DNA from 2 places in the Pragia fontium genome. Region 2 is predicted to be linked to the other one. Evidence: predicted binding sites of a transcription regulator. Region 2 holds the regulator's gene; the other holds the start of a gene.
What was found. Region 2 encodes CRP, which controls carbon source genes, mostly activating them, when cyclic AMP is high. Its sites were predicted from a motif close to ATGTGANNNNNNTCACAT; they were not measured.
Positions count from the first base shown of each region.

Region 1 (4,220 bases), 1.9 Mb from region 2:
GCCAATATGACTGAGCTTCCGCTTTCTTCATATTATGCGCGTGTTTTAGCGACATTCTTGTCAAGTGACATAAATCATTGCACACATGTGCGCCCTCGGATTTATGCACTGGATCTTTAGTTGAGTGCATGTTCATCTATCATCCATTATAGATATACTACCCACAGCTTACCTGAATAGGCGGAAATACTCAATGGACATTCTATAGTGGGTTATATACTGTCTATTGTTTGTATTTTTTCAGCTGACGCAGGGAAATATCAATAACTTATCTGTTGTATATTTAATTATTAAATAAAATTATAGTTTGACGATTTTATACAGGATGAATTTAATACTAGCAATAGGGAGTAGCACAAAAAAATAAATGGTATTGTAATGGTAATCTTTTAAGGTATCGATTAAATCAATATGTGATTTTTTCAGATAACACACTGATTGATATTGTATATTTTTTGTCCGAAAATATGTTGTGCATTATTTTATTTATGGTGAAAATAAATAAAAATATTCTGCCGCAATAAATGTTTTGTACGACAAGTTATTTTTATGGTTTTGATATTGTCATATTTATTAGCAAATGCTAATAAAATTATTATTGTTTAAAAAAATTAAAATATGATTTTAATTTATTATGAATTTCAAATGAAAACGCTTTGGGTAACATACATAATAAATATTAATAATCAGAGAGTTAATTGCGATGGCGAATTTTATTTTAGAGGCATTTATTCAGTCAGAGAGACTCGCTATACTATCATTATCATGGCGTAAGAAGGGAAGGTGTGATGTATGAAGTTTTATCATGAAATTGATAGTGACGGTTCGAATACCGACATTTGCTATAGCGTGACCATTTTAGGAACGGATTTAAGGGCTTCAAAGCGGATACGGCATCCAGCTAGCCGAATTAAGCATGAGCAGGCCAAAAAAGCACTCAGGCGTGCTTTGTGCAAAACCAAAAAATTTATTCGCACCCATGGGTTATCTAAAGAGGCCTGGGGAGCTTTTTGCGGTAAATAATAAAGCGCTATCAGGTGATTTCTTTAAGTTTTTCAGCGACATCGTTGAGGCCTTTAAACGGAAGGTCGTTTAATAAGGTAAACCTGTAGTTATTGACTTTTGCCAGCATGTATTTTAACTCATCACCGTAAATAACAAATCCATCTGGAATATCCGTTTCGAAACGGATATTGCCATTGAACACACTAATCGTGTACCCATTCCATCTCATTTTATTCATATATGTTCTCCACCGTGTCACTGCTTACGGTTAGAGCGGCACAACGTTAACAAAAATTAAATCGAATTTTGCAAACAGGCAAAGATCTTTTGGTTATCGAGCACTTAGCGAACATCTAATCCAGTCAATTTGCTTGATGTTAAGTGATTAAATATCAGTTGGTTAATTTTTGTGGTTAATTTTAGTTATAGGCAGCATCTATTATATCCTCTGAAAAATAGAAATATTAACCGCTACCATCTACTCTTGATATGTATGGTTAACAATAACGGGTTGGGTTCTTTATCCGGTATTAAATAGTCATTTTAGGGGGAGTTATGGGGTTTATTGCCTGGATTATCTTAGGATTGCTGGTCGGTGTTATTGCTAAGTGGTTAATGCCTGGCCAAGACGGGGGTGGTTTCTTTATGACCATCATTCTCGGTATTATTGGGGCATTAGTCGGGGGATATATCAGTTCGTTCTTCGGTTTTGGTTCCGTTGATGGCTTTAACATTGGTAGTCTGGTGATTGCGGTGTTAGGGGCAATGTTAGTTTTGTTTATTTATCGCAAAATAAAAAGCTGATCGCTGATAGCTCTCATATTCAGCCGTAGATTATTAAGTCTGCGGCTGATTTTTTTGACCATCGGGTAGAAAAAGTCAGACGCTGGCTTTGAAGGCATGTAATCGATTCATTGCCTTAGTCACATCTTCTTTAATTAGGATATCAGTGCAGCGAACGGCCTCATCGATAGCGTCATCGATCATTTTTTGTTCACTGGCAGGTGGCTTTCCTAATACAAATCCAGTCACTTTATTTTTATCGCCAGGATGACCAATACCAATTCTTAAACGGTAAAAATTCGGGTTGTTGGCTAATTTATTAGCAATATCTTTTAAGCCGTTGTGTCCACCATTACCACCACCTAATTTGAGTTTGGCAATCCCGGGAGGAAGGTCGAGTTCGTCATGAGCGACTAAAATTTCTTCTGGAGCAATACGGAAAAAGTTTGCCATAGCCAGTACTGATTTGCCGCTCAGGTTCATAAACGTAGTAGGGACCAAGAGTCTGACGTCCTGTCCACCTATATTCAGACGGGCGGTATAGCCAAAAAATTTAGCTTCTTCTTTTAGAGATTGGTTATAACGCTCAGCCAGCAGGTCAACATACCAGGCACCGGCGTTATGACGGGTTAAGGCGTATTCTGCCCCCGGATTGGCTAAGCCGACGATTAATTTAATGCTGCTCACGATTAATTCCATTCCTACTGCTATTGGGTGTGTTTCGATAGTTTCTTTATCAGGTAGTTGCCCTAAACAAAGAAAGGTCGAAATAACAAGCCCGCCATTTTACCCTCGATGGCTTGAATTACAAAGTAAAGCTATCAGTTATGGCAAAGTGCACGGCTGATTTGTTAAATCACAGTATTTTGCCGAAAGCATGAATCGTTAAAGAGGATAATTAATGAAATGTAAGGAAAATGTAAGAAAAGTTTAGCAGCATGTGATCATAACCACACACTATCTGTGGATGTCTGTCTATACTCATAATGAAAACGTGGTTAAATCATGGTGATTGTCACTTCAGCAAGCATTTGATATTTGGTGGAGGGCTTTATGAAACGCAGAAACGCAGTTTTACTCGGTAACATCTTAATGGGACTAGGTCTGATTTCAATGATTGGTGGTGTCGGCCTGACCATCGTAGGTAATATGGGGGGAGTAGCTCTTTTACCTGGCGATTTGGCGCATATTCCTATTATGGGTATTTTTATCGGTGCTTTAGTATGGTTGGTGGGTGCCCGTGTTGGGGGCAGAGATCGAATTGCCGATCGCTATTGGTGGATTAAACACTGTAACGATGATAAATATCGTCATAAACACTTATAGAAATTAGCGAAGAATTCTCACTATAGTCCAGTCAGTATCAGTGGCATATTGTTATTCGCTTAATCTTATGGCATGACTTTCGGTACTACGTAAAACCCCGCTATTCATCATAATGAATAACGGGGTTTTGTTCAGGCAATTTCTATTAGTGCTCAAACATCGCAGAAATTGACTCTTCATTGCTGATGCGACGAATAGCTTCAGCCAACATGCCAGAAAGCGTTAACGTACGAACTTTGTTAATCGCTTTAATTTCAGCCGATAGTGGAATAGTGTCACAAACCACTACTTCATCAATCACTGAATTCTTTATGTTATCAACCGCATTACCAGAGAAGATAGGGTGTGTTGCGTAAGCAAATACGCGTTTAGCACCACGTTCTTTCAGTGCTTCAGCTGCTTTACACAAGGTACCGCCGGTATCGATCATGTCATCGACTAATACGCAGTCACGACCGTTAACGTCACCGATAATATGCATAACCTGAGAAACGTTAGCGCGAGGGCGACGTTTATCAATGATAGCCATATCTGTATCGTTAAGCAGCTTCGCAATCGCACGAGCCCGTACAACACCACCGATATCTGGGGAGACAACGATTGGGCTTTCCAGATTCTGCTGTAGCATATCTTCTAATAAAATTGGACTACCAAAAACGTTATCAACCGGTACATCAAAGAAACCTTGAATTTGCTCTGCGTGCAGATCAACGGTTAATACGCGGTCAACGCCAACGCTAGAAAGAAAATCTGCGACAACTTTTGCCGTAATAGGTACACGGGCAGAACGTACGCGACGGTCTTGACGGGCATAACCAAAGTAAGGAATTACCGCGGTAATACGACCAGCAGAGGCACGACGCAGTGCATCAACCATAACGACTAATTCCATTAAATTGTCATTGGTTGGTGCGCAGGTGGATTGGATAATAAAAATATCGCCACCACGTACGTTTTCATTAATTTGAACGCTCACTTCACCGTCACTAAAACGGCCTACGGCGGCGTCACCGAGCGATGTATAAAGACGATTGGCTACACGTTGTGCTAGTTCCGGCGTAGCGTTACCAGCAAAGAGCTTCATGTCAGGCACGAGAAGAACCTCA
Region 1 covers NZ_LR134531.1:2,209,109-2,213,328, reverse strand. Annotated here, with positions in the region: gene EL341_RS09600 (RipA family octameric membrane protein) at 1-31, opposite strand, end outside; gene EL341_RS09595 (hypothetical protein) at 793-1,023, shown strand; gene EL341_RS09590 (hypothetical protein) at 1,034-1,243, opposite strand; gene EL341_RS09585 (GlsB/YeaQ/YmgE family stress response membrane protein) at 1,561-1,809, shown strand; gene pth (aminoacyl-tRNA hydrolase) at 1,885-2,475, opposite strand; gene ychH (stress-induced protein YchH) at 2,842-3,114, shown strand; gene prs (ribose-phosphate diphosphokinase) at 3,260-4,207, opposite strand.
Region 1: a site for CRP is predicted at 2,727-2,744, ahead of pth (aminoacyl-tRNA hydrolase). Genes of this name have one in related genera too.

Region 2 (4,220 bases):
TATTGGTCTCGGGCGATAACCGTCATGCCATTCAGATGTTCAACCAGAAACTGGCTGTGAGTAATCCACAGACGCATATCCGTTAAGTAGCGGGAATTAAAACCGGGTTCCTGCATCGCCTGATTCAAGGTAGTGAAAAGCGTATTGTGTGCCTGATTAACCTTCATTCGAGTATAGGAAAGTTCAGGCGCATTATCGGTCATGCTAAACATCTGGCGAAGGTGCTGTTGATAAGTTTCCAGGGCATCATGGGCATTTTTACGTAGCAGACCGCTTTGCCACTGTGGCCATAACCAGATGGTACTGGCAAATACCAAAACGCAACCAATAACGGTATCAATCAGGCGCGGCAGCAGGAATTCCATACCGCTATTAGCAATAATTTGCAGGGTATAAACCGCGGTAATGGTAAAGCCAATAACCGCAATGCCGTAATTTTTGCGCACAATCAGATAGGACACCAGAGTAAGCAACAGCATCAGCAATAACATGTAATTTTGCGGGTAATGCAAATGAAGAATGACTGCGCCCACGATAATGCCGAACATGGTTCCCAAGGCACGGTGCTGAATTCTGATGCGGGTTGCGTTATAACCATTCTGGCTGACTAACATGATTGTCAGAAGGATCCAATAAGGTTTGGGTAAGCTAAGTACGCTACCGATAGCGGTTCCTGCTGCTAACGTTAGCCCGAGGCGTGCAGCGTTTCGTAAAGCAATCGATTTGATTGAGCAGTAATTCTTTAATGCTCGCCAGAAAGGTAAACGGTTTTGGGCAGGCATTAAACTGCGGTTATATAGCGGTAGCTGGCTGCTCAGCAGATAGGCAATGCGACTAAAGTGATAATAACAGAAGGCGCCAACCGGATTATCAGGATGTTGGTTGGCAATTTTTTCCAGTGCGGATAACTCATGATCCATATTGAAGGGACTGGGGCGACGATGGTAAAGAATATCATCGGCTAAAATCCGTAAGCGATGACTGATAATTTTAGCATTATGGCGAATAACTGCTTCAGCATGGCTTTGTTCAACCAGTTTTTGCACCTCATCTGGTTGGTGCAGGCTGACCGTAATATGCTCCTGTAAATCCAGAGCGACCTGAAAAGCTCTCATCAAACGTTGATGGCGTGGGTGCTTCAGGTCGGTAATCATATATATTTGCTGATAGACCAGCGAGATACTGTCCATGGCCTGCTGTTGGCGTTGTAATAATGGTGGCAGAGCGGTTTCTGGGTCGGTGTGTTGAGTGAGGAGGCTATATTTTTCTTCAAAATAATCAGCTAATTGGCGATACAGTAAACTGAGTGACTCGCGCATTGGCTGCTCTTGCCAGAGCCTGAACCAGACATAGGTGAAAAGGCCGTACCAGATGGTGCCGATCATAAACAACATGGGGGCATACCAGATTGGTAGGACATCAACCATGCTGAGGGTAAATATCCCTGCCACCAGCGCAGCAGGCATTAAGCGCCCATGTAACGGGCTGATTTCTGCGGTCACGCCAAACAGCAGAGCCAGTATCAACATGCAAACGCCTAGCGGTATCGACCAGATAAGAAATTGTTGCAGTAAAAGGCTGCTGAGAACAAACAGTGCTCCGCCAATGGCCAGTCGTTTAAAGAAGCGTTTATGGGGGGTATCTAAGCCGCCGATATTACAGCAGGCCGGTACCAGAGAGAGTAGAAAACCGGTGCGTAAATCGTTTAATAGCCAGAAGAGGGCAATAGGTAGACAGAGAACCAGCGTTTGGCGCAGAGCGTAATTAATTTCTGGATGATAGATTACTCGTCGCCACATAGGTTTTCCGGGAAAGAAAAACGGGCATGCTGTCCATGAAGTCCAAGCATACCCGTCGATTTGTGTGTTACTTAACGAGTCCCGTAAACAACAATGGTTTTACCGTGTGCAGAGATCAGGTTTTGATCTTCTAACATTTTTAAGATACGGCCTACCGTTTCACGGGAACAACCAACAATTTGTCCAATTTCCTGACGGGTGATTTTAATTTGCATCCCATCCGGATGGGTCATCGCATCAGGCTGTTTGGCTAAATTCAACAGCGTTTGTGCAATACGACCCGTTACATCAAGGAAAGCCAAACTGCCCACTTTCTCTGACGTTACCTGTAAACGACTGGCCATTTGGGCTGACAAACGCATTAAAATATCTGGGTTAACTTGAATCAGTTGACGAAACTTCTTATAGGAAATTTCAGCAACTTCACATGCTGTTTTCGCCCTAACCCAAGCCGTACGCTCTTGACCTTCTTCAAAAAGGCCAAGCTCACCAATAAAGTCCCCTTGATTCAGATAAGAGAGAATCATCTCCTTACCTTCTTCATCCTTAATCAGAACGGCTACGGACCCTTTCACAATGTAATAAAGCGTTTCTGCTTTTTCACCTTGATGAATCAGTGTGCTCTTAGATGGATATTTATGAATATGACAATGAGATAAGAACCATTCGAGAGTAGGGTCTGTTTGCGGTTTGCCGAGAACCATTTGTTGTTATCCTCTTTGTAGTCACTGCCAAAAACAGCAAAGCGAGAAGCTTGCCGGAAACCTTACCCGCCCCGGAGCATATAATTTGCTTAGTGAGCGCTATTATAGCCGATGTAGAAAATAATATAGAGGTGTTTGTCTATTTGTCCTACATCTGGCTGAACACAACCTGTTTTACCTAATAGTACCTGACACTTATGGTTTTAACACAGGTTGAGCGAAGAGTCTCGTGTTGTCTTATTAAAATGAGGGTTAAGCTGCGTAATCACTGGTTGTTTGCTCATTTTACCCACGATATTTTTACTCTAATATCCGGCCTTCTAATAATTGCTGGATTAACGGAGTAATAATCAATTCCATGGCCAGCCCAAACTTGCCGCCGGGGATCACCAGCGTATTGGTTTGGGAGATAAATGAACCCTGCAACATCGCCAGCAAGTAAGGGAAATCGATACCGGTTAATCCCCTAAAATGGATCACCACCAAGCTTTCATCCATGGTTGGAATACTCTTAGCCGAAAAGGGATCGGATGTATCAACGGTGGGGACTCGCTGAAAGTTAATATGGGTGCGGGAAAATTGAGGGGTAATATAGTTGATGTAGTCATCCATTGAACGTACAACGGAGTCGAGAACGGCCTCACGGGAATGTTCCCGTTCACCGGTGTCGCGAATCAGTTTTTGTATCCATTCCAAATTGACGATAGGAACAACTCCAACCAGCAGATCAACGTGCTGTGCGACATTTTGCTTAGCGGTGACAATACCGCCATGCAGTCCTTCATAAAATAGCAGGTCGGTTTCTTCTGGCAGTGCCTGCCAAGGGGTAAAGCTGCCCGGTAATTGGTTATAGGGCATCGCTTCATCGTAGGTATGTAAATATTTTCGGGTATGGCCAGTACCGGTCTTACCATATTCGATAAAGCTGTTTTCCAATTGGGAAAAGTCGTTGGCTTCCGGGCCAAAATAGCTAATATGGCGTCCTTGCTCTCTGGCTTTGCGGATTTCTGCATCCATTTCCGGGCGGGTATATCGATGATAAGCATCGCCGTCGATGCGGGCGGCATTGAGCTGTAGCTGCTGGAAAATTTTCCGGAAAGCCAAACTGGTAGTGGTGGTACCGGCACCGCTAGAGCCGGTAACCGCAATAATCGGATGCTTTGCTGACATTGGCCTGATTCCTTATTTTCATTGTTATTTTTTAATGGTTATTGGGTAGAGCATAGTTCAGCGCCGGGAAGGTATTAGCAAAAATTTCGGGCTAATTAAAATCCGGATAAGGCTGTTCTTCAGCACCATCGCTGAACTGGTCTTTTAACATGATATTGATAGTTTCATGCAGTTCTGACCAGATCAATACTAACTTTCCGCTTTTTAGCTGACGTTTAATATCATCCACTTTTTGTTGTAAGGTCTTCTCCTGCTCCCCATAGTCGGTCCCTTCACGCAGAACAAATGATTCGATAATACTTTCTAAGGTTTCTGGCGGCAGTTCTTGCCACGGGATGATCATGCTGTTTTCTCCAGATAAGGGGTCAGCCATTCAGGGATGCGTTGTTCCAACCACATTTTTGGTTTTTTCCAGGTTCCACTGACGAATCCAACGTGTCCGCCATGTTCCGTTAGCTGGTATTCAATATTTTCCGGCAGCTGGCTGAGATCGGGGATCACCTCCGGCGCCATAAATGGGTCGTCTTTGGCGTGAATAATCAGCAGT
Region 2 covers NZ_LR134531.1:281,426-285,645, forward strand. Annotated here, with positions in the region: gene EL341_RS01090 (YccS/YhfK family putative transporter) at 1-1,799, opposite strand, end outside; gene crp (cAMP-activated global transcriptional regulator CRP) at 1,871-2,503, opposite strand; gene EL341_RS01100 (phosphoribulokinase) at 2,804-3,673, opposite strand; gene EL341_RS01105 (YheU family protein) at 3,765-4,016, opposite strand; gene EL341_RS01110 (hydrolase) at 4,013-4,220, opposite strand, start outside.